4 regions of the Acidovorax sp. GW821-FHT09B03 genome follow, and region 3 is predicted to be linked to each of the others. Evidence: predicted binding sites of a transcription regulator. Region 3 holds the regulator's gene; each other region holds the start of a gene.
The links. Region 3 encodes LexA, which represses DNA repair genes until DNA is damaged. Its sites were predicted from a motif close to ACTGTATNNNNATACAGT; they were not measured.
Positions count from the first base shown of each region.

Region 1: the regulator LexA is predicted to act here: its motif matches at 3,847-3,864, upstream of imuA (translesion DNA synthesis-associated protein ImuA).
Region 2: the regulator LexA is predicted to act here: its motif matches at 2,268-2,285, upstream of recA (recombinase RecA).
Region 4: the regulator LexA is predicted to act here: its motif matches at 1,152-1,169, upstream of AC07PA_RS05895 (DNA topoisomerase IV subunit B).

Region 1 covers NZ_JBWKPP010000007.1:175,370-182,563, reverse strand. Annotated here, with positions in the region: gene AC07PA_RS15360 (ABC transporter substrate-binding protein) at 1-1,166, opposite strand, end outside; gene AC07PA_RS15355 (HPP family protein) at 1,509-2,813, shown strand; gene infA (translation initiation factor IF-1) at 3,101-3,349, shown strand; tRNA gene AC07PA_RS15345 (tRNA-Pro) at 3,597-3,673, shown strand; gene imuA (translesion DNA synthesis-associated protein ImuA) at 3,972-4,817, shown strand; gene AC07PA_RS15335 (Y-family DNA polymerase) at 4,774-6,249, shown strand; gene AC07PA_RS15330 (error-prone DNA polymerase) at 6,262-7,194, shown strand, end outside.
Region 2 covers NZ_JBWKPP010000001.1:232,759-239,952, reverse strand. Annotated here, with positions in the region: gene AC07PA_RS01125 (LysR substrate-binding domain-containing protein) at 1-869, shown strand, start outside; gene AC07PA_RS01120 (helix-turn-helix domain-containing protein) at 936-1,148, shown strand; gene AC07PA_RS01115 (Clp protease N-terminal domain-containing protein) at 1,166-1,672, shown strand; gene AC07PA_RS01110 (MarR family winged helix-turn-helix transcriptional regulator) at 1,680-2,204, opposite strand; gene recA (recombinase RecA) at 2,347-3,429, shown strand; gene recX (recombination regulator RecX) at 3,541-3,996, shown strand; gene argC (N-acetyl-gamma-glutamyl-phosphate reductase) at 3,993-4,925, opposite strand; gene sucC (ADP-forming succinate--CoA ligase subunit beta) at 5,117-6,277, shown strand; gene sucD (succinate--CoA ligase subunit alpha) at 6,293-7,189, shown strand.
Region 3 covers NZ_JBWKPP010000009.1:109,564-116,757, reverse strand. Annotated here, with positions in the region: gene AC07PA_RS17705 (Trm112 family protein) at 1-72, shown strand, start outside; gene kdsB (3-deoxy-manno-octulosonate cytidylyltransferase) at 69-863, shown strand; gene adk (adenylate kinase) at 1,184-1,840, shown strand; gene AC07PA_RS17690 (DUF3617 domain-containing protein) at 1,931-2,425, opposite strand; gene AC07PA_RS17685 (DUF6152 family protein) at 2,546-3,016, opposite strand; gene AC07PA_RS17680 (hypothetical protein) at 3,037-3,456, opposite strand; gene AC07PA_RS17675 (asparaginase) at 3,495-4,448, opposite strand; gene lexA (transcriptional repressor LexA) at 4,532-5,206, shown strand; gene AC07PA_RS17665 (hypothetical protein) at 5,345-5,746, shown strand; gene AC07PA_RS17660 (D-2-hydroxyacid dehydrogenase family protein) at 5,963-6,970, shown strand; gene AC07PA_RS17655 (branched-chain amino acid ABC transporter substrate-binding protein) at 7,097-7,194, opposite strand, start outside.
Region 4 covers NZ_JBWKPP010000002.1:545,529-552,722, reverse strand. Annotated here, with positions in the region: gene AC07PA_RS05895 (DNA topoisomerase IV subunit B) at 1-1,122, opposite strand, end outside; gene AC07PA_RS05890 (MFS transporter) at 1,240-2,457, shown strand; gene AC07PA_RS05885 (hypothetical protein) at 2,489-2,656, shown strand; gene AC07PA_RS05880 (class I SAM-dependent methyltransferase) at 2,669-3,223, shown strand; gene dapA (4-hydroxy-tetrahydrodipicolinate synthase) at 3,256-4,152, shown strand; gene bamC (NlpB/DapX family lipoprotein) at 4,194-5,288, shown strand; gene AC07PA_RS05865 (MBL fold metallo-hydrolase) at 5,369-6,205, shown strand; gene AC07PA_RS05860 (hypothetical protein) at 6,322-6,564, opposite strand; gene AC07PA_RS05855 (hypothetical protein) at 6,780-7,194, opposite strand, start outside.

The DNA of each region.
Region 1 (7,194 bases), on a different contig from region 3:
CCGCTGTCGGAGAGAGCCTTTGCCGCCACGCCGACCACCTTGTTTTCCTTGTTCTCGACCACGCGCAGGTAGATGTCCTGCACCGGGTTGTGGGCCTTGCTCATGGTCCACTTGCCGCGCGGGCTGTCGATCACGGCGCTCTCCAGCGCCTTGTACAGCGCGGGCTTGGCGGCCAGGTCGCCCTTGACGGCGTTGGCACCCTGCACCAGCAGCAGGCCGGTGTCGTAGCCCTGCACGGCGTACACGTCGGGCTGGCTGCGGAAGGTCTTGGCGTATTCCAGGCGGAACTGCTTGTTGCGCGGTGTGTCCAGCGAGTCGCTGTAGTGCATGGTGGTGATGATGCCGTCGGCCGCAGGGCCGGCCGCATCGAGCACGCCTTCGGTCAGGAAGCCCGAGCCGTACAGCGGGATCTTGTCCTTGAGGCCGGCGGCCGCATAGTCCTTGATGAACTTGGCCGCGCCGCCACCGGCGAAGAAGCAGGCCACGGCATCGGGCTTGAGCGCCGCGATCTCGGTCAGCAGCGCCTGGAATTCCACGTTCGGGAAGGGCAGGCCCAGTTCCTTGACGATGGTGCCGCCGGCAGCGGTGTAGCTTTGCTTGAAGCCCTCGAAGGCCTCGTCGCCGGCCGCGTACTTCCAGGTGATCCAGACAGCCTTCTTGTGGCCCTTGTCCATCATCGCCTTGCCCAGTGCCAGCGTGGGCTGGGAGTTGCTGAACGAGGTGCGGAACACATTGGGCGCGCACAGCGCGCGGGTGGCGGCATGCACGCCCGCATTGGGGATAAGGTTGAGCACACCGGTGTCGCGCGCGACCTTCTGGATGCCCATCTGCACGCCCGAATGCACGGTACCGATCAGCACGTCCACCTTGTCGCGCTGCACCAGCTTGCTGGCGTTTTCCACGCCCTTGCTGGGTTCGGACTCATCGTCCACCTTGAACCACTCGATCTCGCGCCCGCCGAGCTTGCCGCCCTGCTGGTCGATGGCCATGCGCACGCCGTTCTCGATGGCCACGCCCAACTGTGCGAAAGTGCCCGTGTAGGGCAGCATGAAGCCCACGCGCACCTTGCCGCTCTGGGCCCGCACGATGGAGGGCAGCAGCAGGCCCGTGGAAGCGGCGCCGACGAGGGCTGCGCTGCGGCTGATGACGAGGCGGCGAGTGGTCATGGGGAGTGTCTCCTTTGTTTAGGCTTAAAGTAATTTAACTCCAAGCCTCGGTGGTGAAAACCTATGGCTTACCCGTACCGGTGCTGGCATGCAGGTGTTCTTCCCGTGCCGCGAGCCCCTGTTGTCAGGCCGGTGGCTGCCAATGGGTGACGTGAAGTAAACTGCATTAAACACGGTGCACATGCAGTATAGAGCATGTTTTTTGGGCCGTGGGACGCTGTTTGCCCCATGGGGCTAGGTAGTTTCGAGCATAGGCCGGGTTTCTTTTACCCACCCTGGCAGCGCCGGGTTCGCACCCGCTTGGTGCATGCGATGCCGGCACCCGGCAAAATGGCGGGCTGCATGCGGCGCGGCATGTGCTCCCACCGCTTTGCGGGGCGGGGTGCCGTGCCGGTGTGTGAATGTTCCGTCCCCATGTCTGCACCGCCCCAGCCCCCTCTGCCTTCTTCTCCAGCCCCGGAGCCTGATCCTCCCCCCTTGCCAGCCTCGCGCCCCGTCGTGGCCCGTTTGCCGACGCGGGTGCGCATCGTGCGCTGGCTGCGCCATTTCTGGCCGGCCCCGCTGGGCATTGATGGCCGCGAGCGCCTGCGCTTCATCGTGGGCGCCGTGCTGGGCATCTTCCTGACAGCGGTGCTCAGCCGCTGGTGGGTGGGCGGTGGGAATGCCCACGGGCCCTGGATGCTGGGGGCGCTGGGCGCCAGCGCCGTGCTGGTGTTCGGCATGCCCTCGAGCCCGCTGGCCCAGCCCTGGCCGGTGCTGGGCGGCAGCACCCTGTCGGCAATGGTGGGGGCGGCGTGTGCTGCGCTGGTGCCCGACCCGGCCGTGGCGGGCGCGCTGGCCGTTGGCCTGGCCATCGCCCTCATGGTGCCGCTGCGCTGCCTGCACCCGCCCGGGGGGTCCATGGCGCTGTACGTGGTGCTCACGGCGAGCGACGGCCTGCACCTGGCGGCGTTTCCTGTTCTCTTCAACGTGCTGGTGCTGCTGCTGGCGGGCGTGGTCTACAACAGCCTGACCGGGCGCAGCTACCCGCATCCGCAGCAGTCGCCTGCACGCACCGCCGTGGCCAAGGGGGCCTTTGCCGCATCGGATGTGGATGCCGCGCTGGCGCACTACAACCAGGTGCTGGACGTGAGCCGCGCCGACCTCGAAGGCCTGCTGCAACTGGCGGGCCGCGCGGCCTTCCAGCGCACGCTGGGCGAGGTGCGCTGCGCCGACATCATGTCGCGGCCGGCCATGGCGGTGGAGCAGGGCGTGTCGCTCAAGGATGCGTGGACCCTGATGCGCATCGAAAAGATCAAGGCCCTGCCCGTGGTGGATGCGGGGCGGCAGGTGCTTGGCATCGTCACGGTGGCCGATTTCATGCGCCTGGCCAACCTCGACCTGCACGAGGGCCTGGGCCAGCGGCTGCGCGCCCTCGTCAAGGGCCGCAGCGGCCAGCCCGCCAGCGTGGGCGAGATCATGACGCACCCGGTGCAGGTGGCCCGGGTGGGCCAGCACGCCATGGACCTGGTGCCCCTGTTCTCGCAGGGCGGGCACCACCACATTCCCATCGTCGACGATGGCGGGCACCTGGTGGGCATCATCACCCAGACCGACCTGGTGCGCACCCTGGCGGTGGCCGTGCAGGGGCAGGATCCAGGGGCCTGACAGGCCTGCGGGGGCTGCCTGCAGAGGTGCTGCGCCGCTGCGGCATTCTCGCCATAGGCAAGTACGGGTACATCGCGGTACAATCGACAGGCTATGCACAGCGCTCTGCCTGTCCATTGAAGCCGTCTCCCCGGCCCTCTGCCTGATCTGCGCCCCGGGTGCAGCGACTCCCACCGCCCGCAATGCACCGTGTGTCGAGCCCGACCACGCTGCATCGGCCGTGGTGGATGCCCCAGCGTTCAGGTGCCGATCACCAGATTTTTTGATTTTTGAAAAGACAAGAGAACATGGCCAAAGAAGAACTGATTGAAATGCAAGGCTCCGTGACCGAAGTGCTGCCCGACTCGCGCTTTCGCGTGACGCTGGACAACGGTCACCAGCTGATTGCTTACACCGGCGGCAAGATGCGCAAGCACCACATCCGCATCCTGGCGGGCGACAAGGTCTCACTGGAAATGTCGCCTTACGACCTCTCCAAGGGCCGCATCACCTTCCGCCACCTGGCCGGCCGCGGCCCAGGCCCGTCGAGCCGCTGATTGCAGGCCACCATGCGGCCGCTGATGCGCGGTCGTGTGCTGGTGCCTGTGGGCTCGCCGTAGTGTCTTCCCCGTTGGTTGTTGGTTATTGATTGAGTTTTCCCTCCCATCGCCGCAGTTTGCATCGCCCTGGATGCATGACAGCACTGCCGATGGAACCCTGGTCCGATGCAGTCGCTGCAAAAAAATCAAAAAAAGCGCGCATTTGGTCAGAACCCGAAATTTCCCGGGTTAGAATACGAGCTGTCGGAGCGTAGCGCAGCCTGGTAGCGCATCTGCTTTGGGAGCAGAGGGTCGCGAGTTCGAATCCCGCCGCTCCGACCATTATTGGCAAGGCCTGCAGAAGCAATTCTGCAGGCCTTTTGTCATTTCAGGGCCTGCACTGCGCAGGCCTTTTCTTTTGGCCCACTGCAAGCGGCGCCCCTTCCTGGCATGGCTCCAATGACCCGCGGGAATGCTCTGAAAAGCCGCCGCGGTTAGCGGAATGGGGTACGATAACTGTATGAAAATACAGTATCTCATCGCTCCCCCAGCCCTGCCGTGCAGGATGCTCCGGGGTTGGGTGCGCAAGCCGCACCTCTCTGCCTGACCCCGTGCATGTCCATCCCGGGTTGCCTCGCTCATGTCCGCCGTCCCCCTCCGTTCCGTGCCCGCTGGTGCCCCGCCCCGGCTGGCAGGCGTGTGGCTGGCCGACCAACTGGGCACATCCGCCGCAGCGCGGGTGCAGGCCACGGGGCATGCGGTGCTCGATGCGCAGCTGCCGGGTGGAGGCTGGCCCCTGGGGGCCATGACCGAGGTGCTGCAGCCTGCAGCCGGGCTTCATGTCTGGCAGCTGGTGCTGCCAGCACTGGCCCAGGCCACGGTTGCGCGGCCGGGGGCCGTGGTGCTGGTGGCGCCGCCCCATGAGCCCTTTGCCCCCGCCCTGCGCGCGGGTGGGCTGGACGCGGCGCGGCTGTGCCGCGTGCAGGCCACCTCGGCGGCGCAGGCGCTGTGGGCGGCCGAGCAGGCCCTGCGCTGCCGCGATGTGCAGGCGGTGCTGGCCTGGCTGCCGCAGGCCGCGCCCGAGTCGCTGCGGCGGCTGCAACTGGCTGCCGCACAGATGGGGCAGTTGCTGTGGGTGTTCCGCCCGGCCAAGGTGCGCCAGCAGGCATCGCCCGCGCCGTTGCGGCTGTGGGTCGAGGCCGTGGCCGCATCGGGCGGCGCCGAGCTGCAGGTGCAGGTGCTCAAGCGCCGTGGGCCCCCCATGGAGCAGCCCCTGGTGCTGCCGGCCAGCAACGCGGCGCTGGCCCGGGTGCTGGCCGCGTCGGCGGCGCGCGGCCAGGGGCGGCGTGCACTGCCGTCGCAGCCGCAGCAGCCAGCGCGGCCTGCCGTGGTGCTGCCAGTGGTGGCGTGGCTGGATCGCCTGCCGGCAGGAGGTGTGCTGCATGCACTGGATCGCATGGCCGTTGCCGCCCACCACCCCCACTGACGGCGGATCCTCCCGCCCTGGTGCTGGCGCGCCGGCCGCTGCCGGGCCGCACCCACCCTTGCCGCAAGCGCCGCACGAACACTGGTGGGCGCTGCAGTTCACGCCGCGCGTGGCGCGGGTGGAGGACGAGGCCTTGCTGCTCGAAGTGTCGGCCACGGAGCGCCTGTGGGGCGGGCGCGCAGCATTGCTCGCCCAACTGCAACGGCACAGCCCGCCCTGGTCCGGCCACCTGCCCGCAGAAGCCGGCCACCCATCGCCAGGGCCTGCGCAGCAGGAGGGCCCAACCCCTTTTGCCGAGGCCCCCACCTCGCTGCAGGCCCTGGCCCTGTTGCGCCTGCAACTGGCAGGCCAGCCCGCGCCCCGGCACCTGCCCGATGGCCTGCCGCTGCACACGCTGACGGCGCTGCACCCGCACCTGCCCAGCCTGGCACGCATGGGTTGCCGTACCTGGGGGGCCTTGCGTGCGCTGCCGCGCGACGGTGTGGCACGGCGCCTGGGCGCGGCCGTGCTGCTGGCGCTGGACCGGGCCTATGGCCACATCGCCCACAACCATGCCTGGGTGGAGCTGCCCGAGCGCTTTGAGCTGACGGCCGAGCTTCCCGCGCTGGCCACCTCGGCCGACGCCTTGCTGTGGTCCGCGAGCCGGCTGCTCTCGGCCCTGCAGGCCTGGCTGCAGGCACGCCAGCAGGGCGTTCTGGCGCTGGAGCTGGCCTGGCGGCACGACCTGCGCCGGGTCGACGGTGTGCTCATCGCCCCCTGGCATGCGCTGCCCGTGCGCACCGCCCAGCCCACGCACGAGCTGGCCCACCTGCGCCGCCTGCTGGCCGAGAACCTGGCGCGCACGCCCCTGGCCGCGCCCGCCAACCAGATCACGCTGCGTGCGCTGGAGACCGCACCGCTGCCGCATGCCAGTGCCCACCTGCTGCCGCCCGATGGATCGTCGGCCGCCGGTGACCAGGAGGGCGAGGCCTGGCACCAGCTGGTCGAGCGCCTCTCGGCCCGCCTGGGCACGGATGCGGTGCAGTCCGTCACCCTGCTGGCGGACCACCGGCCCGAATGCATGCAGCGCTGGCAGCCCACCGCAGGCCGTGCACCGGCGACATCCAGGGAACGGCAGGGCGCCCACGCACCCGAGGCCGTGCTGTGGCCCACCTGGCTGCTGCGCACGCCGCAGCGCCTGGCCATGCAGGGCCACCGGCCGTGCTACCAGGGGCGGCTGAGCCTGCTGGCCGGGCCGCACCGGTTCGACATGGCCTGGTGGGAGGAAGGCGAGAGCCAGGTCCCCGCCAGTGCCAGCGACATGGTGCAGCGCGACTATTTCGTGGCCGTGAGCCCGGGGGCAGGGCGTGTCTGGGTGTTCCGTGAACGACCGGTGCATGCGCTGCCGGCGACGTCGGCAGACCACTGGTTCCTGCAGGGCCTGTATGCATGAGCGGACCGGCACATGACCCACACCCTTCCTGACCGCAGCCCCACCGGGGTGGCCTCGCCGCCTGCCTTGCCGGACTATGCCGAACTGCACTGCATCTCCAGTTTCAGCTTCCAGCGCGGCGCCTCGCAGCCCCGGGACCTGGTGGAACGCGCGGCCGAGCTGGGCTACCGCGCGCTGGCGCTGACCGACGAGTGCTCGGTGGCCGGCGTGGTGCGGGCCCATGGACCGGCCAAGGAGCTGGGCCTGCAGTTCATCCCGGGCAGCGAGTTCGCCTACCCGGGCTTTCGGCTGGTGGCATTGCCGCGCAACGTCGAGGGCTGGGGCAACCTGTGCGAGTTCATTAGTGCGGCACGCCGTACCGCGCCCAAGGGGACCTATGAACTGGGACCTGTGTCCGATGTGGCGCGGCTGCAGGACTGCGAGCTGCTGCTCATTCCCGACCGCAGCCTGCAACATGCGATGGAGACCGATGCCTTGCTGGCTTGCGTCCGCCAGGCACAGGTGGATTTCGGTCAGCGCTTCTGGCTGGGCGTGGAACTGCTGCTCGCGCCCGATGACGACCTGTGGCTGGCCACGCTGCAGCAGGTGGGACGCCAGGCGGGCGTGTCCCTGGTGGCTGCGGGCGATGTGCACATGCACCTGCGCTCGCAAAAGCGCCTGCAGGACGTGATCACCGCCGTGCGCCAGGGCTGCACCGTGGCAGAGTGTGGCTTTGCGCTGCAGCCCAATGCCGAGCGCCACCTGCGCCAGCGCGTGCGCCTGGCCGGCATCTACCCACCCGAACTGCTTGAGGCCACGCTGGAGATCGCGGCACGCTGCACCTTCAGCCTCGACGAGATCAAGTACCAGTACCCGCTGGAAGCCGTGCCCGAGGGCATGACGCCGGCGGAGGGCCTGGCCTGGCTGACCTGGGCGGGGGCGCAAAGCCGCTACCCGCAGGGTGTG
Region 2 (7,194 bases), on a different contig from region 3:
CCCGGTTCGGGGGCGTCTCGCGCGCAGCCGAAGCGCTGCACCTGACCCAGAGCGCTGTGAGCAAGCAGGTCAAGGAGCTGGAGGGCTGGGTGGGTGTGCCGCTGTTCGAGCGCAGCCGCAAGCGCCTGGCCCTGACCCCGGCGGGCGAGCGCTATGAAAAGGCCGTGCGCGCCGTGCTCGCGCAGCTCGAAGCGGCCACGCTGGAGCTGATCACCAGCGACGATGGGGGTGGCGCGCTGCACCTGTCGAGCCTGCCGACCTTCGCGGCCAAGTGGCTCATCCCGCGGCTGCCGCAGTTCCAGCAGCAGCACCCGCAGGTCACGCTGCACTTCGTGCCCTATGTGCACAGCTACAACTTCGAGCGGCCCGAGCTCGATTGCGCCATCCTCTTCGGCGACGGCCACTGGCCTGGAGCCCATGCCCACTACCTCACGGGTCAGGACGTGGCGCTGATCGCACCGCGCACCCGCGTGGCGGACTGGGCCATCGACCACCCGCGCGATGTGGCGCGCCACACCTTGCTGCGCCATGTCACGGTGCCCGAGGCCTGGCTGCGCTGGAGCGAAACGCATGGGGTGCAGGGGCTCAACCCGCTGGCCGGCCCGCAGTTCGACCAGTTCCAGTCGATGATCCGTGCGGTGATGGCCGGCATGGGCCTGGCACTGGTGCCGCGCTGCCTGGTGCAGGACGAGATCACCAGCGGCCTGGTGCGCGAGCCCCTGCCCGGCTGCGGCTACCAGAGCGAGGTGGGCTACTGGTTCTGCTATCCCGAGGGGCGCAACCAGCTGCAGACCCTGCAGCAGTTCCGCCAGTGGCTGCTGGCCTGTGCCGAGCCTGCGTCCGCCGCTGCACTGCTGCCGCCTGCATAGGCACCTTGGCTGGCCCGACGTCAACTGTTGTTGACGGATTTCGAATCGTCAACTACAGTTGACGTCATGCAGGCACCCCCTTCCCTTCCTTCGCCCGAAGATCCCGAAGCCGCGCTCGCTTCCGTGGTGGCCTTGCGCCAGATGGCCGACCGGCTCGAAGCCAATGCCGTCGCTGCGGCGCTGCGGCAGGGCTGGTCCTGGGCGCAGATCGCGCAGGCGCTGGGTGTCAGCAAGCAGGCCGCGCACAAGCGGCTGTCCGCCCATGTTCCCCGATCCTGAGACAAAGGAGTTCCACCATGTTCCGCAAGCTGCAGCACCGTTTCCAGAGCATGCGCACCTTGAGCCGGCTGTGCACGGATGCCGAGGCCCATGCCCGTTCGCGTGGCCAGCCCGCGCCGGGCGCCGAGCACTTTCTGCTCGCTGCCATGGACCTGCCCGACGGCTCGGCGCGGCGTGCCTTCGAGAGTGTCGGTGCCGATCCGGCGGCCGTGGGTGAGGCCATCGAGCGCCAGTACCGTGAGGCCTTGCAGGCCGTGGGCGTGCAAGGCCCTTTGGCGCCCGCGGCCGCTCTGGACGCCCCTGCGGCGGCCGGCCTCTACCGCGCCCAGCCCTCGGGCCAGGAACTGGTGCAGGCCCTCGCCCGTTCGAGCAAGGAGCAGACGGGCCCCTTGCTGGGGGCGCATGTGGTGGCCGCCATCGCGGCCATGCCGCAGGGCGTGGCCGCGCGCACGCTGCGGGCCCTGGGGATCGATGCCGCGAGGCTGGTGGCTGCCGCCCGGGCCCAGGTGCCGTCGGCCGCCTGAGCGGGGTTCACGGCGCCTGCATGCCGGCGGCATCGCCGCCTGCATAGGCCTCCAGCCCGATGGCCACCACCGTGGCCACGTCCTTGCCCACCTCGCTGCGGAACTCCGCCTCGGCCTGGGCCACCGCATCGCGAAAGGCCTGCAGCCACGCCAGGCCTGTGGAGGTGAAGCACACGCGGCGCGCGCGCGCGTCCAGCGGGTCCGCCGCGCGCGTGACCAGGCCCCAGGCCTCGCACTGGTCCACCAGGGTGGCCATGGCCTGCTTGGTCATGCCGGCGCGCTGGGCCAGATCGGTCAGACGGTCGCCCTGCAGCGCCAGATGGCGCGTGATGTGCACGTGCGCCGCACTCACCTGGTCGCGCGCGGCCAGATTGGACAGCGCCAGCGGCACCTCCACGTTGTGCGCCATGAGCTGCAGCACCCGGGCGTCGAAGCGGCGCATGGCATGGCCGAGCAGGCGACCCAGGTGGGTCTGGCGCCAGCCGTCCTCGGCGGGGGTGGGCGGCGGTGCCGCAGGCAAGAAATCAGGCATGTAATATTGTCAGGCAAACTGACTAAATAGTGCATTGCTGCCGTGCAACGACTCGCATAAACTACTGTTCAAGCATCCAGCCTGTAGTTAATTGCAGACGAAGTGCAAACACCCAACCCGTTGTTTCTCAAGGAGTTTTTTCATGGACGTCGCAGTCAAAGGCACCAATCCCCCCCTCCCCGTCAACACCGAAAAGGCCAAGGCGCTGGCGGCTGCGCTCGCCCAGATCGAGAAGCAATTCGGCAAGGGCACCATCATGCGCCTGGGCGAAGGCGAGGTGATCGAGGACATCCAGGTCGTCTCCACCGGCTCGCTGGGTCTGGACATCGCCCTGGGCGTGGGCGGACTGCCACGTGGCCGTGTGGTCGAGATCTACGGCCCGGAATCCTCGGGCAAGACCACGCTCACCCTGCAGGTGATTGCCGAGATGCAAAAACTGGGTGGTACCTGCGCCTTCGTGGACGCCGAGCACGCGCTGGACGTGCAGTACGCCCAGAAGCTCGGCGTGCAGCTGTCCGACATGCTGATCAGCCAGCCCGACACGGGTGAGCAGGCCCTGGAAATCGTGGACAGCCTGGTGCGCTCGGGCGCCGTGGACCTGATCGTCATCGACTCGGTCGCCGCGCTCACGCCCAAGGCCGAAATCGAAGGCGAGATGGGCGATGCCCTGCCGGGCCTGCAGGCCCGCCTGATGAGCCAGGCGCTGCGCAAGCTCACGGCCACGATCAAGAAGACCAACTGCACGGTCATCTTCATCAACCAGATCCGCATGAAGATCGGCGTGATGTTCGGCAGCCCCGAAACCACCACCGGCGGCAATGCGCTCAAGTTCTACGCCTCGGTGCGCCTGGACATCCGCCGCACCGGCACCATCAAGAAGGGCGACGAAGCCATCGGCAACGAGACCAAGGTCAAGGTGGTCAAGAACAAGGTGAGCCCGCCCTTCAAGACGGCCGAGTTCGACATCCTGTTCGGTGAGGGCATCAGCCGCGAGGGCGAGATCATCGACATGGGCGTGACGGCCAAGATCGTCGAGAAGTCGGGCGCCTGGTACGCCTACAACGGCGAGAAGATCGGCCAGGGCCGTGACAACGCGCGCGAGTTCCTGCGCGAGAACCCCGACCTCGCCCGCGAGATCGAGAACAAGGTGCGCGAAGGGCTGGGCATTGCGCTGCTGCCCGACGGGCTGCAAGCGGCTGCCCCGGCAGGCGATTCGGACGAGTGATGCGGCGGCGCATTGGGCGCCACCGCAACACACCTGGGCGGCCATTGCGCAGTATTGCGGCAATGGCCGCTGTGCATTGGACCATTGCCTGGCTGCCTGCCAACCAAACCCATGGGCTTTGACACCGTTTCCCTGAAGGGCCGTGCGCTGCGGCTGCTGGGCCAGCGCGAGCACTCGCGCGCCGAGCTGCTGCGCAAGCTGCGCCCGCATGTGCAGGAGGGCGAGGACCTCGAGGCCGTGCTGAACGAGCTGGAGGCCAGGGACTTCATCAGCGAGGAGCGTGTGGTGGCCTCGGTGGTGCACCAGCGCGCAGGCCGCATGGGCGCGGCGCGCATCCGCCAGGAGCTGCAGTCCAAGGGCATCGGCGGCGAGGCCGTGCAGCAGGCCCTGGCACAGCTGCAGGACACGGAGCTGGCCCGCGCCCGCGAGGTGTGGCGGCGCCGCTTCGGCGAGCCGGCTGCCGATCCCCAGGGGCGCGCCAAGCAGGTCAGGTTCCTGATGGCGCGCGGTTTTTCCAGCGATGTGGTGCGCCGCGTGGTGCGCGGCGTGGGGGATGATGAAGTTTAGATGCCCAGCATCAGCTTGAGGTTCTGCACCGCGGCGCCGCTGGCGCCCTTGCCCAGGTTATCGAGGCGCGCCACCAGCACCGCGTGGCGGTAGGTCTCGTTGGCGAACACGCGCAGCTCCAGCTTGTTGGTGTCGTTGAGCGCCAGGGCATCGAGCTTGCCGTCGGCCGTGGCCGGCAGCACGCTGACCCACTGCTCGGGCGTGTTGCTCTTGGCGTAGTGGGCGGCCAGCGCGTCGTGCAGGTCGCTGGCCTTGGGGGCGCCAGGCAGGGTGTCGAGGTGCAGGGGCAATTGCACCAGCATGCCCTGCTCGAAATTCCCCACCGAGGGCACGAAGATGGGCCGGCGCGTGATGCCGGTGTAGCGCATGATCTCGGGCAGGTGCTTGTGCGCCAGGCCCAGGGCATACAGCTCGAACAGCGGGGCCTCGCCTTTCTGGTAGGCCTCGATCATGGTGCGCCCGCCGCCCGAATAGCCACTGACCGAGGGCAGGGCCAGCGGGAAGTCCGCAGGGATGAGGCCGGCGTCGACCAGGGGGCGCAACAGGGCGATGGCGCCCGTGGCATAGCAGCCGGGGTTGGCCACGCGCGTGGCGGCGGCCACGGCCTCGGGCTGGCCGGCGGTGAGTTCGGGAAAGCCGAACACCCAGCCGGGCGCGATGCGGTGCGCGGTGCTGGCGTCGATGATCTTGATCTTGCGGCCGCCGGCCTGCTCGATACCGTCCACCATGGCCACGGTCTCGCGCGCGGCGTCGTCGTGCAGGCACAACACCACCAGGTCCACGCCGGCGATCAGCTCGCGCTTGGCGGCGGGGTCCTTGCGCAGCTCGGGCGCGATGCTGACCAGCTCGACCTCGGGCGTGGCCTGCAGGCGCTCGCGGATCTGCAGGCCCGTGGTGCCGGCTTCGCCATCAATAAAGACTCTGGACATGGGTTGCTCCTGCTGGTCTGGCAGCGTGGACTGCCGGGTAAGAATGGATGGACGTAAACGCTGTACGTGTTAGGCACAAGGGATGGTGCGTCGCAGCATGATACAGTCGAAGGTTGCCATGCCCCAAGCCCGCGGCCAGACACCTGTTCATGGTAAACGGGTAAATACCACCCTTCCCTGAGAGAGACCTCATGAAGATTCACGAATACCAAGGCAAGGAAATCTTGCGCAATTTTGGTGTGCCCGTTCCGCGTGGCATTCCCGCGTTCACGGTGCAAGAAGCCGTCGAAGCAGCCCAGAAACTCGGCGGCCCCGTGTGGGTCGTCAAGGCCCAGATCCACGCCGGTGGCCGTGGCAAGGGCGGCGGCGTCAAGGTCGCCAAGACCATTGAAGACGTCAAGCGCATCTCCGGTGAGATCCTGGGCATGCAGCTCAAGACGCACCAGACCGGCCCCGAAGGCCAGAAGGTCCGCCGCCTGTACATCGAAGACGGCGCCGACATCAAGAACGAACTGTACGTCTCGCTGGTCACCGACCGCGCCACGCAGAAGGTCGCCCTGATCGCTTCGAGCGAAGGCGGCATGGACATCGAGGAAGTGGCCCACTCCACGCCCGAGAAGATCATCACCGAGATGATCGATCCCCTGACCGGCATCACCCCCGAGCAAGGCAAGAAGGTGGCTGCAGCCATCGGCCTGACCGGTGCTTCAGTTGACCAGGCCCTGGACATCTTCGCGAAGATCTACAAGTGCTACATGGAAACCGATGCGTCGCTGGTGGAAATCAACCCGCTGAACTGCGACTCCAAGGGTGACCTGATGGCCCTGGACGCGAAGTTCAACTTCGACGCCAACGCGCTGTTCCGCCACCCCGAGATCGTGGCCTTCCGTGACCTGGACGAAGAAGATCCGGCCGAAGTGGAAGCTTCCAAGTTCGACCTGGCCTACATCAGCCTGGACGGCAACATCGGCTGCCTGGTGAACGGTGCCGGCCTGGCCATGGCCACCATGGACACCATCAAGCTGTTCGGCGGCGAGCCGGCCAACTTCCTGGATGTGGGCGGCGGTGCCACCCCCGAGAAGGTCACCGAAGCCTTCAAGATCATGCTCAAGAACCCCAAGGTCGAAGGCATCCTGGTCAACATCTTCGGCGGCATCATGAAGTGCGACACCATCGCCACCGGCGTGATCACCGCCTGCAAGGCCGTGAACCTGAACGTGCCGCTGGTCGTGCGCATGAAGGGCACCAACGAAGAGCTGGGCAAGAAGATGCTGGCCGAGTCCGGCCTGCCCATCATCGCCGCAGACACCATGGCCGAAGCTGCGACCAAGATCGTTGCTGCCGTCAAGTAAGCCCGGAGAACACACATGTCGATCTACATCAACAAAGACACCAAGGTCATCACCCAGGGCATCACGGGCAAGACGGGCCAGTTCCACACTGAAAAGTGCCAGGAATACGCGAACGGCAAGAACGCCTTCGTGGCAGGCGTGAACCCCAAGAAGGCCGGCGAGTCGATCTTCAACATCCCGATCTACGCCTCCGTCAAGGAAGCTGCGACGCAGACCGGCGCCACCGTGTCGGTGATCTACGTGCCGCCCGCAGGCGCTGCTGCCGCGATCTGGGAAGCCGTCGAAGCCGACCTGGACCTGGCCATCTGCATCACCGAAGGCATCCCCGTGCGCGACATGCTCGAAGTGCGCAACAAGATGAAGGCCAAGGAAGCCGCCGGTGGCAAGAAGACCCTGCTGCTGGGCCCCAACTGCCCCGGCCTGATCACGCCCGACGAGATCAAGATCGGCATCATGCCCGGTCATATCCACCGCAAGGGCCGCATCGGCGTGGTGAGCCGTTCCGGCACTCTGACCTACGAAGCCGTGGCCATGCTGACCGAAGTGGGCCTGGGCCAGTCGAGCGCCGTGGGCATTGGTGGCGACCCCATCAATGGCCTCAAGCACATCGATGTGATGAAGGCGTTCAACGACGATCCGGACACCGACGCCGTGATCATGATCGGCGAAATCGGCGGACCCGATGAAGCCGAGGCCGCCCAGTGGTGCAAGGCCAACATGAGGAAGCCTATCGTGGGCTTCATCGCTGGCGTGACGGCGCCTCCCGGCAAGCGCATGGGCCATGCCGGCGCGCTGATCTCCGGTGGTGCCGACACGGCCGATGCCAAGCTGGCCATCATGGAAGAGTCCGGCTTCATCATCACGCGCAACCCCTCGGAACTGGGCAAGCTGCTCAAGGCCCAGCTGAAGTAAGCCAC
Region 3 (7,194 bases):
GTGCGCGACGGCATCCCCGTGCTGCTCGAAAACGAGGCGCGCACGCTGACCGACGAAGAAGTCGAGGCATGAGCGCGGTGGTGCCCGCATCCGCACCCTTCACGGTCGTGATCCCGGCGCGCATGGCATCGAGCCGGCTGCCGGACAAACCCCTGGCCGACATCGCCGGCCTGCCCATGGTGGTGCGCGTGGCCCAGCGCGCGGCGCTGAGCGGCGCGGCACGCGTGGTGGTGGCAGCCGATGACCCGCGCGTGCTGCAGGCCTGCCAGGCGCATGGCGTGCCCGCCATCCTGACGCGCACCGACCACGCCAGCGGCAGCGACCGGCTGGCCGAGGCCTGCGAGCAACTGGGCCTGGCGGGCGACGACATCGTGGTCAATGTGCAGGGCGACGAACCGCTGATGGACGCGAGCCTCATCGACGCCGTGGCGGCCCTGTTGCCAGCGCGGCCGGAGGCCAGCATGGGCACGGCTGCGCACACCATCCACACCCTGGCCGACTACGAAAACCCGAACGTGGTGAAGGTGGTGCTCGATGCCCGCGGCCTGGCGCACTACTTCAGCCGCGCCCCCATTCCGTGGGCACGCGACCATGCGGGCACGGCTTGGTGGGAAAGCGCAACGGGCGCGGTGCCGGCAGGCTTCGCGCCGCTGCGCCACATCGGCATCTACAGCTACCGTGCAGGCTTTCTGCGCGCCTTTCCCACGCTGCCCCAGGCGCCCACCGAGGTCATGGAAGCACTGGAGCAGTTGCGTGCGCTGTGGCACGGCCACCGCATTGCCGTGCATGTCACGGACACGGCACCCGGCCCCGGCGTGGACACCCCGCAGGACCTGGAGCGCGTGCGCGCCCTGCTGGCCTGACGCCAAAGGGGCTGCAAGGCGGTTGAGCGCACTGATCTGGTGCAGCCGTGCCCCATCCTACGCATTTATACGCACGTCATATCGCGCGTGTAAGCCAGTGCAAGGCGGTCACATGCTATCCTCGAAGCAACGAGAGCATTGCATCCCGGGCCCCACAAGCGCCTGCGCGAGCACTGACGTAGCAGCACACCACCCCGCAGCCCCTGCCCATCCGTGGAGCACTGCGGTCTTTTTTTGCTGCCACGGCGGTGACCTCTGCGCCGGCGCGCGATCCGCCCCCGCCAGCAGTGCCAGCCGATTTCTAACCTTCGAGGACCTTCATGAGACTGATTCTGTTGGGCGCGCCCGGCGCCGGAAAGGGCACGCAAGCCACGTTCATCTGCCAGAAGTACGGCATTCCGCAGATCTCCACCGGAGACATGCTGCGCGCTGCCGTGAAGGCCGGCACGCCGCTGGGCTTGCAGGCCGATGCGATCATGAAGTCGGGCGCCCTGGTCAGCGACGACCTGATCATCAACCTCGTCAAGGAACGCATTGCCCAGCCCGACTGCGCCAAGGGCTTCCTGTTCGATGGCTTCCCACGCACCATTCCCCAGGCCGACGCGATGAAGGCCGCAGGCGTGAAGCTTGACTACGTGCTGGAGATCGATGTGCCCTTCGAGGCCATCATCGAACGCATGAGCGGCCGCCGCTCGCACCCCGCCAGCGGCCGCACCTACCACGTCAAGTTCAACCCACCCAAGGTGGAAGGCAAGGACGACGTGACCGGTGAAGACCTGATCCAGCGCGACGACGACAAGGAAGAAACCGTCAAGAAGCGCCTGCAGGTCTACAGCGACCAGACCCGCCCCCTGGTGGATTACTACAGCCAGTGGGCCAAGGCAGAACCGGCAGCCGCCCCCCAGTACCGCGCCATCAGCGGCATGGGCAGCGTGGACGACATCACCCAGCGCGCCTTCGCGGCCCTGGCCAGCTGATTTTTCGGCTGCGGCCACACCAACAACAAAGCCGGGCATGCCCGGCTTTGTTGTTTCTGCACGCCTTGGAGGCGCTGCCTGCCGCGCAGCTTACTTGGTCTTCGGGGCAGGAGGAATGGGCATGTTGGGCATGGTCATGGAGCCGGGCTTCTGGCCGGCGGCACAGGGGCCGAGGTAACGGGCCTCCATCACGGTGTTGTCGCTGGCCTTGCCCATGAGCGGCGGGTTGAACGTGCTTTTGACCTCGACCTTGTAGGCGCTGGAATAGTCGCCCGAGCTCACCGACTGCGAGGTCACCGTGGTCGAACCGATCTTGCAGACCGCATCTGCAGTGATGGTGTTGCCACTGCGCTTGATGTCGTTCTTGCTGCACATGGTCTTGGACTGCTCCAGGGCCGTCTTCTGCATCTGGGCCTCGAAGGCCTCATCCGTGCACTGCTGCATCACGGTGGGCGGCGTGCCTGGGCTGGATGTGGCCTTGATCTCCCACAGCCCCGCCTTGCGCTTGGGCATGTCCTGGGATTGCGCAGGCAGGGCTGCCAATGCCACGGCTGCGGCCACGAGAGAGAGGGAAACGAAACGCATGGGACAACTCCTGCAAAGTGATGCGCCGGATGATAGTTGCGCTCCCGCGCAGAACCAATGGCGCGGCTAAAAGCTGTGCAACCAAACGTGCACTAATCGACGCGCGCGCCGCTTCTGGCCTCAGGCAGGACTGGAGCGCAGGCCGTAGGCCTTGCCATCGACGAACAGGTACTCAGCGCGCAGCACCGGGTCGCCCTTTTCCTCGCGCAGCGTGAAGCCCAGCAGCGACACCGCCGCGCCCGGCTTGATCTCGGCCACCTGCCAGGCCTGCATGCGGGTCAGCGGCGCCAGCTCGATCTCCCACATCCGGTCCTTGCGCGTAGGCAGAACGGCACGGGCCAGCAGGGCCTTGCCATCGACCGGGGCCGTCTGGGCTGGCACGGCCCGCTGCGCCAGGTTGGGCGGCAACACCAGGTTGGCGGGCAGCTCCAGCTCCAGCTCGGCATGCGGGTTCTGCCAGCGCACCTTGCGCACCGTGCCTTCGAGGTAGATGGGTCGGTCGGCATCGAAGCTGCTCCAGCCGTGGTGGGCATGGGCTGCCAGGGGAAGAACACTGGCCGCAGCGAGAATCTGGCGACGTTGCAAAGGCATGGAAATTCTCCTTTCGAAGGTCAGAGGTACGCTATCCAGCGACCGCAAGCCACGATGGCCAGCCAGATCAGCGTGGACAGCAGCATCTGCGCCCGCGCCAGGCCATCGAGCCGCGTGAGCGAACCGCGCCCATGAAACCACGCCGCGTTGCAGCCGGCAAGCATCAACAACAGCATCTTCAGGGTGAAGGCCCGGTTGGCGAGCAATTCCTGGGGCTGCGTGGCAAACATCACCAGGCCCGACAGGGCCGCCATGCCAAAGCCGCACAGTGCCAGCGACAGGCTCAGTCGCGCCAGGTCCCGGGGCGGCAGCGCGGCACCCCAGCCAAACACCCGCAGCTCCAGCAGCACCAGGTTGCCCAGCAGCAGTGCAATGCCCACGATGTGCACCACCTCCAGTGCCGGATAGGCCCAAACATGGGATCGGAGGGCGGTGAACATGCGGTGCTTCCTGGCGTTGTGGGTTGGCTCAGGCCCTCTTAGCCCAGCAGATCGAGCACCAGGCTGATGCGGGCCTTCACGGGGGACAGGCCGGGCGCGGCCACGAGGGCATTGCCTGGCGTTGGCAGCAACTGCCCCTCGGGGCAGCGCGTGGCGCGCACCACGCGCACACCCACGGCCTGGGCCCGCAGCAACGCGGCCTCCAGCGCGTGGTGCAGGGTGCCGTTGCCGGTGCAGGCAACGACCAGACCCTGGACGCCATCGCGCACCAGCGCGTCCACCGCACGACCGCTGGCGCCTGCATGGCTGACCACCAGTTCCACCCAGGGCCAGGGTGCGTCGGCGGTCTGGTTCTGCATGGCCGCAAGACCCTTGCCTTGCGAGACGGCGGGCCAGCCGTGCACCAGGCGCACGGCGCCCTCTTCCACCCAGCCCAGCGGCCCGGCATCACCGGAGCTGAACGGGTCGACCCGGTAGGGGTGCACCTTCTGCACGCGCTGCGCGCCATGGATGGCGCCGGCAGCCACCACCACCACGCCCTGCGCACCGGCGCTGGCCGCCACCGCCACGGCGTCGAGCAGGTTCTGCGGGCCATCGGGCACCAGCGCGGTCGAGGGGCGCATGGCGCAGGTCAGCACCACGGGCTTGGTCGCATCCAGCACGGAGTGCAGGAACCAGGCTGTCTCTTCGATCGTGTCGGTGCCATGGGTGATGACGACGCCGCGCACGGCGGGGTCGGCCAGGCACTCGGCGCAGCGCAGCGCCAGGGCCCGCCACACGCCATGCTCCATGTCCTTGCTATCGATCTGGGCCACCTGCTCGACCACCAGCGGACCACCGGCCAGCGCCTGGAGCCCTGGAACGGCCGCCAGCAGCTCGCCCACCCCCACCTGCGCGGCCGTGTAGCCGATGTTGTCCCCCGCCTGCGAAGCGGTGCCGGCAATGGTGCCGCCCGTACCCAGAACCACAATTTTTTGCGCACTCACTTGCATACTCCGAAAAACTGGTGAAAAATACAGCTACTGGATTAAAAAACAGTTATTTGCCACTGTACCGGCACACACTGGAAACCACCATGCTCGACAACCCCAAGCTCACGGCCCGCCAGCAACAGATTCTGGACCTGATCCAGACCGCCATTGCGCGCACCGGCGCCCCCCCTACCCGCGCCGAGATCGCGACCGAGCTGGGCTTCAAGTCCGCCAATGCGGCAGAAGAGCACCTGCAGGCCCTGGCTCGCAAGGGCGTGATCGAGCTGGTCAGCGGCACCTCGCGGGGCATCCGCCTGCGCGGCGAGACAGTGCGCTCCATCAACGCAGCGCGCGGCACCCAGTTCAGCCTGCCCATTCCCGGCCTGTCGCAGCTGATGCTGCCGCTGATCGGCCGGGTCGCAGCAGGCTCGCCCATTCTCGCGCAGGAGCATGTCGATCAGACCTACAGCGTGGAAAACAGCCTGTTCCAGCACAAGCCTGATTACCTGCTCAAGGTGCGCGGCATGTCCATGCGCGACGCCGGCATCATGGACGGCGACCTGCTGGCCGTGCAGTCCACGCGCGAGGCGCGCAATGGCCAGATCATCGTGGCCCGGCTGGGCGACGACGTCACCGTCAAGCGCCTGCGCCGCACGGCCACCGGCATCGAGCTGCTGCCCGAGAACCCGGACTACCCCGTGATCACCGTGCAGCCCGGCGAGGCCTTCGAGATCGAAGGCCTGGCAGTCGGCCTGATCCGCAACACCATGCTCATGTAGTTGCCGTCGCGCTGCCCAGGTGGCGGGCGTTTGACGGGCGGGGTGCCGGGTATCGGGCACCGCCGCTGGTCAGCCCTGGGCGGCGCCATGTTCCTTGCAATCCTGCCTGTGTTCACCACCGACCTTCGGAGTCTTCACATGGGAATTGCTTCTTTGACCTTCTCGGCCTTCTCCCACCCGCTGCATGCGCTGACACGCTGGCTGCAGCCCATCGCCCTGCAGGGCGGGCACGACAGCGCTGCGGCACGGCTGCGCACCTGCAAGGCGCCAGTGCCCGCCCATGCGGCACCCGCATGGCCTACCACGGCCCGCATGCCACGCGACGAGATCGCACTGCCGGCCACGGGCACGCGCAGCCTGCACCCTGCCCCCGGCGCCGACCCCCTGTGCAACCATGTCCAGGCACGCCGCGTGGTGCGCGTGCTGCGCACGGCCGCCTCGGGCGCCGATGCCGGGCGCCTCGTGATCTCGGGCCGCATGGCCGATGTCTGCGCGGAGCTGGACCGCATGGCCGCGCGCGAGGCGCTGCTGCAACACTGAGCACGCGGCCTGCGGGCTGGCGCGGGGACACGGCCACCATGGCCTGCAACGCCCGGCCGTCGACTGCGCAGAGCCCGCCGCAACGGCCGCGGGCACCCGCATTGCGCATGCACCCAGGCCGTCGAGGCATGTGGCATTCACGCAGCGTTGCAAATGCTGTACGCCCGACGGGGCTTGGGGCACAAAGACTGCGGCCCGCCAAGGCACAATGTCGGGATGAACATCGTGATCCTCGACGACTACCAGGACGCAGTGCGCAAGCTCCATTGCGCCACCCGGCTCGACGCTTACACCGCCAAGGTCTACACCAACACCGTCAAGGGCCTGGGCCAGCTGTCGATACGGCTCAAGGACGCCGACATCATCGTGCTGGTGCGCGAGCGCACCCAGATCACCCGCCAGTTGGTCGAAAAGCTGCCGCGCCTCAAGCTCATTGCCCAGACCGGCAAGATCGGCAACCACATCGACGTGGCAGCCTGCACCGAGCGCGGCATTGCCGTGGCCGAGGGCGTCGGTTCACCCGTGGCACCGGCCGAACTCACCTGGGCACTGGTGATGGCCGCCACGCGCCGACTGCCGCAGTACATCTCCAACCTCAAGCATGGAGCTTGGCAGCAGTCGGGCCTCAAGACCGCGTCCATGCCGCCCAATTTCGGGCTGGGCACGGTGCTGCGCGGCAAGACGCTGGGTATCTGGGGCTATGGCCGCATCGGCCAGCTCGTGGCCGGCTATGGCCGCGCCTTCGGCATGAACGTGCGCGTCTGGGGCCGCGAGGCATCGCGCGCCCAGGCCCTGACCGATGGCTACCAGGCCGCCACCACGCGCGAGGAGTTCTTCTCGCAATGCGACGTGATCTCGGTGCACCTGCGCCTGAACGACGAGACGCGCGGCATCATCTCGCTCGAAGACCTGTCGTGCATGAAGCCCACCTCGCTGTTCGTGAACACCTCGCGCGCCGAACTGGTCGAGTCCGATGCCCTGATCGCCGCCTTGAACCGGGGCCGCCCCGGCATGGCAGCCGTGGACGTATTCGAGAGCGAGCCCATCCTGCAGGGCCATGCCCTGCTGCGCCTGGAGAACTGCATCTGCACGCCGCACATCGGCTATGTGGAGCAGGACAGCTACGAGCTCTACTTTGGTGCGGCCTTCGACAACGTGGTGAACTTCATCAAGGGCACGCCGACCAACATCGTGAATCCAGGTTCTCTGCAGGTGCGCCGCTAACGCACCTTGCTCCAGCCAACGCAGGCTGCCATCGGAGGCACCAGCGAAAAAGGCTTCCCGAGGGAAGCCTTTTTTGATCCTGGGACACCACCCGAAAGCGATGTCCCCGGAAAGCAGACCCAGAACTTAGTTCAGAGGGGTCTTCTTGCCTTCCTTGTAGTTGTACAAGGTGATGGCAGGGTTCTTCATTTCGCCGTTGGGTTCGAAGGCGATCGTCGAGGTCA
Region 4 (7,194 bases), on a different contig from region 3:
CCAGAGTTCGAGCGCCGGGCGCACGAAGCCCGAGACCAGGCGCACCGCGTCGCGCGAGTTCAGCCGCTCCTTGATCTGGCCCTGGAACTGCGGGTCCAGCACCTTGGCCGAGAGCACGTAGCTGGCACGCGCGAACACGTCCTCGGGCAGCAGCTTGACGCCTTTGGGCAGCAGGCTGTGCAGCTCGATGAAGCTCTTGACGGCGTTGAACAGGCCGTCGCGCAGACCGCTTTCGTGCGTGCCGCCAGCGCTGGTGGGGATCAGGTTGACGTAGCTCTCGCGCATGGGCTGGCCGTCTTCGGTGAAGGCCACGCACCACGAGGCGCCCTCGCCCTCGGCAAAACTCTCGTTGTTGCGGTCGGCAAAGCCTTCGCCCTCGAAGAGCGGGATCACCGGGTCGCCGCTGAGCGTCTGCATCAGGTAGTCGCGCAGTCCGCCTTTGTACTGCCAGGTCTGGGTGTCGCGCGTCTTCTCGTTGACCAGGGTCACCGACACGCCGGGCATGAGCACGGCCTTGCTGCGCAGCAGGTGGGTCAGCTCGCCCATGGGCAGCGCGCTCGACTCGAAATACTTGGCATCGGGCCAGGCGCGCACGGTCGTGCCCTGCTTGCGCTCGCCCGCTTCCAGCGCGCGGGTCACCAGGGGCTCGACCACGTCGCCGGCCGAGAACACCAGCCGGGCGACCTTGCCCTCGCGGTGGCTGCTCACTTCCAGGCGGGTGGCCAGGGCGTTGGTCACACTCACGCCCACGCCGTGCAGGCCGCCCGAGAAGCTGTAGGCACCGCCCTTGCCCTTGTCGAACTTGCCGCCCGCGTGCAGGCGGGTGAACACCAGCTCGATCACCGGGGCGTTCTCCTCGGGGTGCATGCCGAAGGGGATGCCGCGCCCGTCGTCCTCGATGCTGACCGAGCCGTCGGTGTGCAGCGTGACCTTGATCTTCTTGCCATGGCCGGCGAGCGCCTCGTCGGCGGCGTTGTCCAGCACCTCCTGGATGATGTGCAGGGGGTTGTCGGTGCGGGTGTACATGCCCGGGCGCTGCTTGACGGGCTCCAGGCCCTTGAGCACGCGGATCGAGCCTTCGGAATATTCGCTGGCGGAGACGGGAGACGGTTTGGCAGACATGCGGCGGATTGTAGTGCGACGCAGCAAAGACTGTATAAAAATACAGCCACATCACCCCCAACTGTACTGTTTGGTGGTGTGCGGGCAGATTGCGGCCAATCTGGCTACATTCTGCGCATGTCTATGCATCCTCCGAAACTGTCCATGTTCCAGGTGCTCGCGTGCGGCGCGGCCATCGTGACCCTGTCCATGGGCATCCGCCACGGCTTTGGCCTGTGGCTGCTGCCCATCACCCAGGAAATGGGCTGGACGCGCCAGTCCTTTGCCCTGGCCATCGCCATCCAGAACCTCTCCTGGGGCCTGATCGGCATCTTTGCCGGCATGGCGGCCGACCGCTTCGGCGCCTTCCGCGTGCTGCTGGCCGGCGCCGCCCTCTACGCCGCGGGCCTGGCGGGCATGGCCCTGTCGCCCACGCCGCTGCTGTTCGCGCTGACCACGGGCGTGCTGATCGGCGCCGCCCAGGCGGGCACCACCTATGCGGTGATCTACGGCGTGCTGGGCCGCCAGATCGCGCCCGAAAAGCGCTCCTGGGCCATGGGCGTGGCCGCGGCGGCCGGCTCCTTCGGCCAGTTCCTCATGGTGCCCATGGAGGGCTGGCTGATCGCCAGCTTCGGCTGGCAGCAGGCGCTGCTGACCCTGTCGCTGGCGGTGCTGCTCATCGTGCCCCTGGCCTTCGGCCTGCGCGAGCCGGGCTTCAAGGGCACGGCCCCGGTCAAGCGCGACCAGACCATTGCCCAGGCGCTGTTCGAGGCCTTCCGCTACCCCAGCTTCACGCTGCTGATGGCCGGCTACTTCGTCTGCGGTTTCCAGGTGGTGTTCATCGGCGTGCACATGCCCAGCTACCTCAAGGACCATGGCCTGTCGCCCCAGGTGGCGAGCTATGCGCTGGCGCTGATCGGCCTGTTCAACGTGTTCGGCACCTACATTGCCGGCACCCTGGGCCAGCGCCTGCAAAAACGCTTCATCCTGGCCTTCATCTACTTTGCGCGGGCCGTGGCCATCGCCATCTTCCTGGTGGTGCCACTGTCGCCGGCCTCGGTCTATGTCTTCTCGGCCGTGATGGGCACGCTGTGGCTGTCCACCATCCCGCCGACGAATGCCACGATTGCCCAGATCTTCGGCGTGCAGCATCTGTCCATGCTGGGCGGCTTCGTGTTCTTCAGCCACCAGATCGGCAGCTTCCTGGGGGTGTGGCTGGGCGGCTACCTGTACGATGCCACGGGCAGCTACGACATCGTCTGGTACATCTCCATCGCGCTGGGTATCTTCGCCGCGCTGGTGAACCTCCCCGTCAAGGAAAGCCCTATCCAGCGTGCGGCGCCCGTGCCGGCATGATCGCTGGCAACCCCTTTTTCCAGGCCTGACCATGCACCCCGCGCCCGACCACCCACCCGCCCGCCCCCCGGCCCTGCCGCTGGTGTGGCGGGTGCTGGCCTGGGGGGCGGCCGTCCTGGCCTGCCTGGCGGTGTTCGGCCTGTACACCGTGCCCGAATTCATGGTGATGCTGGCCGACCAGGTGTGGAACTGCTTCTGATAGATAGCGCGCATGCACGGATCTGACACCCCCTCGGACTGGGTACGCCGCTGGTCGGCCCTGATCGCGCCCCAGAGCACCGTGCTCGACGTGGCCTGCGGCGCCGGCCGCCACCTGCGCTGGCTGCACCGCCTGGGCCATGCGGTGGTGGGGGTGGACCGATCCCCCGAGGCGGTGGCCGCAGGAGCCCCGCTCGGCGAAATGGTCTGCGCCGACATCGAAAACGGCCCCTGGCCCTTTGCCGGGCGACAGTTCGGCGCCGTGGTGGTCACCAACTACCTCTGGCGGCCGCTGTTTCCCACCTTGCTGGCCAGCCTGGCGCCGGGCGGCGTACTGGTCTACGAAACCTTTGCACACGGTAACGAAACGGTGGGCCGCCCAGCGCGGCCCGAATTCCTGCTGCAACCGGGCGAATTGCTGGCGGCCTGCAGCGGGCTGCGCACCGTGGCCTACGAGGACGGCTTCCTCGAAGAACCTGCGCGTTTCGTGCAGCGCATCACGGCCATCCGGGAACTTGCGCACGCCGGGGCACCCTCAAGACATCTGCTGGCCGGTCCGGCTAGTTAGAATGCTCTTTTATCCCGTTCACCACTGCGGACATGACATCTTCCTTAGTGCCACTCACTGGCAGCATCGTCGCCCTCGTCACCCCCTTGCATGAGGACGGTAGCGTCGACTATCCAGCGCTGCGCAAACTGATCGACTGGCACATCGCCGAAGGCACCGACTGCATCGGCGTCGTGGGCACCACGGGCGAATCCCCCACGGTGAACGTCGAGGAACACTGCGAGATCATCCGCGTGTCGGTGGAGCAGGCGGCCAAGCGCGTGCCCATCATGGCCGGCTGCGGCGCCAACTCCACGGCCGAGGCCATCGAGCTGGCCCGCTTCGCCAAGAAGGTCGGCGCCGACACGCAGCTGCAGGTCGTGCCTTACTACAACAAGCCCACGCAAGAGGGCCAGTACCAGCATTTCAAGGCCATCGCCGAGGCCGTGGGCGACCTGCCCACCATCCTGTACAACGTGCCCGGCCGCTCCGTGGCCGACATGCAGCACGACACCGTGCTGCGCCTGGCCCAGGTGCCTGGCATCATCGGCATCAAGGAAGCCACGGGCAACATCGAACGCGCGCAGTGGCTGATCCGCGAAGCCCCCAAGGGCTTCGGCATCTACTCGGGTGACGATCCGACCGCCGTGGCCCTGATGCTGTGCGGCGGCCATGGCAACGTGAGCGTGACCGCCAACGTGGCCCCGCGCCTGATGCATGAGCTGTGCGTGGCCGCTACCTCGGGCAATGTCCAGCGCGCCATGGAAATCCAGTTCCAGCTGATGCCCGTGCACAAGCAGCTCTTCGTCGAAGCCAACCCCATTCCCGTGAAGTGGGCCGTGGCCCGCATGGGCCTGTGCGGTGGCACACTGCGCCTGCCCATGACCCCGCTGAGCCCGGCCAATGAAGCCGTGGTCGAGGCGGCCCTGCGCTCCGCCAGCCTGATCTAACCCGGGCTGCGCCCGAACCCTGACACTCCAAGGAATTTCGCGTGAACGCTGTTACTACCCGAGCGGGCCTGCTGGCCCTTGCCCTGGCACTGTCCGCCTGCTCCGCCCTCGAAGGCGACAAGATCGACTACAAGAGCGCTGCCAAGGGCTCCACGCTGGAGGTGCCTCCGGACCTCACGCAGCTCTCGCGCGACTCCCGCTACAACGTGCCCGGCGGTGCCGTGTCGGCCGCGGCCCTGCAGGCCAGCCAGGCCGCCCAACCCTCGGGCACGGCCAATGCGGCCGCTGCGCAACTGGGCGACGTGCGCATCCAGCGCGAAGGCAACAAGCGCTGGCTGGTGATCGACCGCCCCGCCGACAAGCTGTGGGAGCCCGTGCGCGACTTCTGGCTGGAGAACGGCTTCACGCTGGACCTGGACCAGGCCAACCTGGGCATCATGGAAACCGACTGGGCCGAGAACCGCGCCAAGCTGCCGCAGGACCTGATCCGCTCCACGCTGGGCAAGGTGATCGACTCGCTGTATTCCACCGGCGAGCGTGACCGCTTCCGTACCCGCCTGGAGCGCAATGCCGCCGGCGGCACCGAGGTCTACATCACGCACCGCGGCATGGTCGAGGTCTACAGCAACACCACCAAGGACCAGACCGTCTGGCAGCCCCGCGCGGCCGACCCCGAGCTGGAGACCGAATTCCTGCGCCGCCTGATGGTCAGGCTGGGCGTGAGCCAGGAGCAGTCCAAGGCCGTCGTGGCCGCCGCCGCGCCGGTGGCCCAATCGGCGAACGTGACCACGTTGAACAACGTGCCCGTGGTGCAGATCAACGAAGGCTTCGACCGCGCCTGGCGCCGTGTCGGCGTGGCGCTGGACCGCACCGGCTTCACCGTGGAAGACCGCAACCGCAATGACGGTGTGTACTTCGTGCGCTACGTGGCCCCCAATGCCGACAAGAAGGATGCCGGCTTCTTCGGCAAGCTGTTCAGCCGCTCGCCGGCCGCCGTGCCGCCGCTCAAGTACCGCATCGTGGTGCGCAGCCAGGGTGAGTCGACCACCGTGTCGGTGCTCAACGAAGGCGGCTCGCCCGAATCCTCGGCCAACGCCGAGCGCATCGTGCGCGTGATCGCGGACGAGCTCAAGTAAGCCCCACCGAGACCTGACCCCCTTGTTGCGCCTGGACGCCACCCCACGGGGTGGGGCCCAGGCGCAATGCATTTGAGACCATGCTGCGTTTGAAGAACCTCGCCAGCGGCAGCGCCGGCAATGCGACGGTGGTGGAGGCCAGCGACGGCCTGCACACGCGCCGCCTGCTGGTCGACTGCGGCATCGGCCCGCGCCAGCTCGAGACCCGCCTGGCGGCAGCCGGCCTGCAGATCGCGCAGATCGACGGCCTGTTCATCACCCATGAGCACTCGGACCACATCGGCTGCGCGCACCTGCTGGCCCTGCGCCACCGCATCCCGGTGTGGATGAGCCAGGGCACGCACATGGCCATCGGTGCGCCGGATTTCGATGGCTTGCTGCAGGTGGCGCAGGACATGCAGGGGATCGAGCTCGGCCCCCTGTCGTTTCGGCCGTTCACGGTGCCGCACGATGCGCGCGAACCCCTGCAGCTGCGCTGCACCGACGGCGCCCACGACCTGGCCCTGCTCACCGACCTGGGCCATGCCACGCCCCATGTGCTGCAACAGGTGGCGGGCTGCCACGCCCTGTTCATCGAGGCCAACCACTGCCCGGACCTGCTGGCCGCCTCGGCCTACCCGGCCTTCCTCAAGCGCCGCGTGGGGGGCGCCTACGGCCACCTGGCCAACCAGGCCACGGCCGCCATCGTGCAGGCGGTGCGGCACGATGGCCTCAAATGGGTGGTGGCGGCCCACCTGAGCGCACGCAACAACACGCCCGAGCTGGCCCGCCAGGCACTGGCGGGCGCGCTGCAATGGGCGCCAGAGCTGATCGCCGTGGCCGACCAGGCCCACGGGACGGGCTGGCTGACGGTGGGCGAGCAGCCCGCTCCCAGCGGCCCCCTGTCGCCACCACCCCTGCCCACATCGCTCTTCTGAGCACTGTCCGCCTGGCCGAGTGCCCTGCGGGCGGGCGAAAAAAAACCCGCACTCTGTCGAGGGCGGGCTTCCGAACCACAGGCCGGCGCCGGGGCGCGGCCAGGGTTCAGGCGTGCTTAGTTCGAAGCAGCGCTGGCAGCAGCGGTAGCGGCCGTGGCGGCAGCGTTCGCAGCAGCGGCTGCGTCCGAAGCGGCAGGAGCTGCGTCGGAAGCGGCAGGTGCTGGAGCTGGCTCGGAAGCGGCTGGAGCAGGGGCAACCACGGGTGCGGGTGCTGGTGCAGGAGCGGGTTCTTCCTTCTTGCCGCAAGCAGCGAGGGCAGCAGCAGCGATCAGGGCGGCCAGAACGAGAGAGTTCTTCATTGGATTTTTCCTAGTTGGACAGACAGAATCTTGAAAAGCCACGGCGCCCGGCTCCTGAAAAGCCCTTGCGCATTGGCACAGTGCACTTGAGTAGCACCATTTCGGCGCAGCCGCCGATTATATTGGCATTTAGTCAATACTGACTAACACCGATGCAAGGTTTACCATGCCTTCACATGGTGCAAGGCCTGGAAACACCAAGTCGGGCGCTTGTCCTACAGGCCGAGGGTGGAGGCCGGGAAGCCCGGTGCACTTTTTCCGTGCAGCCAGTCGTTGAGCGTTTCACGCACCAGCACACGGCGATCGGGCTCCGTGCCCGTGACGCCCACGCAGCGCTCGGGGTCCAGCCGGTGCATCACCCATTGCGGCGACCATAACACACTGGGAATGTCGAGCGGATCGGCCGATCCGGCGCGCCGGCAGGTGATGATGTGGTCCCAGGTGCCACGCCAGCGCACAAAGCGCGCGTGGCGGCGGATCACGTCGTCGTAGGAGCCGGCCAGCATGGTGAAGCGCCGGCCCGTCTTCGCCCAGGCCTGCAGCGATTCGGCCACCGCACGCTCGCCCAGCGGCCAGTCGTGGAAATTCGCGTCGCTGACCACGATTTCTCCCCAGCCCTCGCGCGCCGCC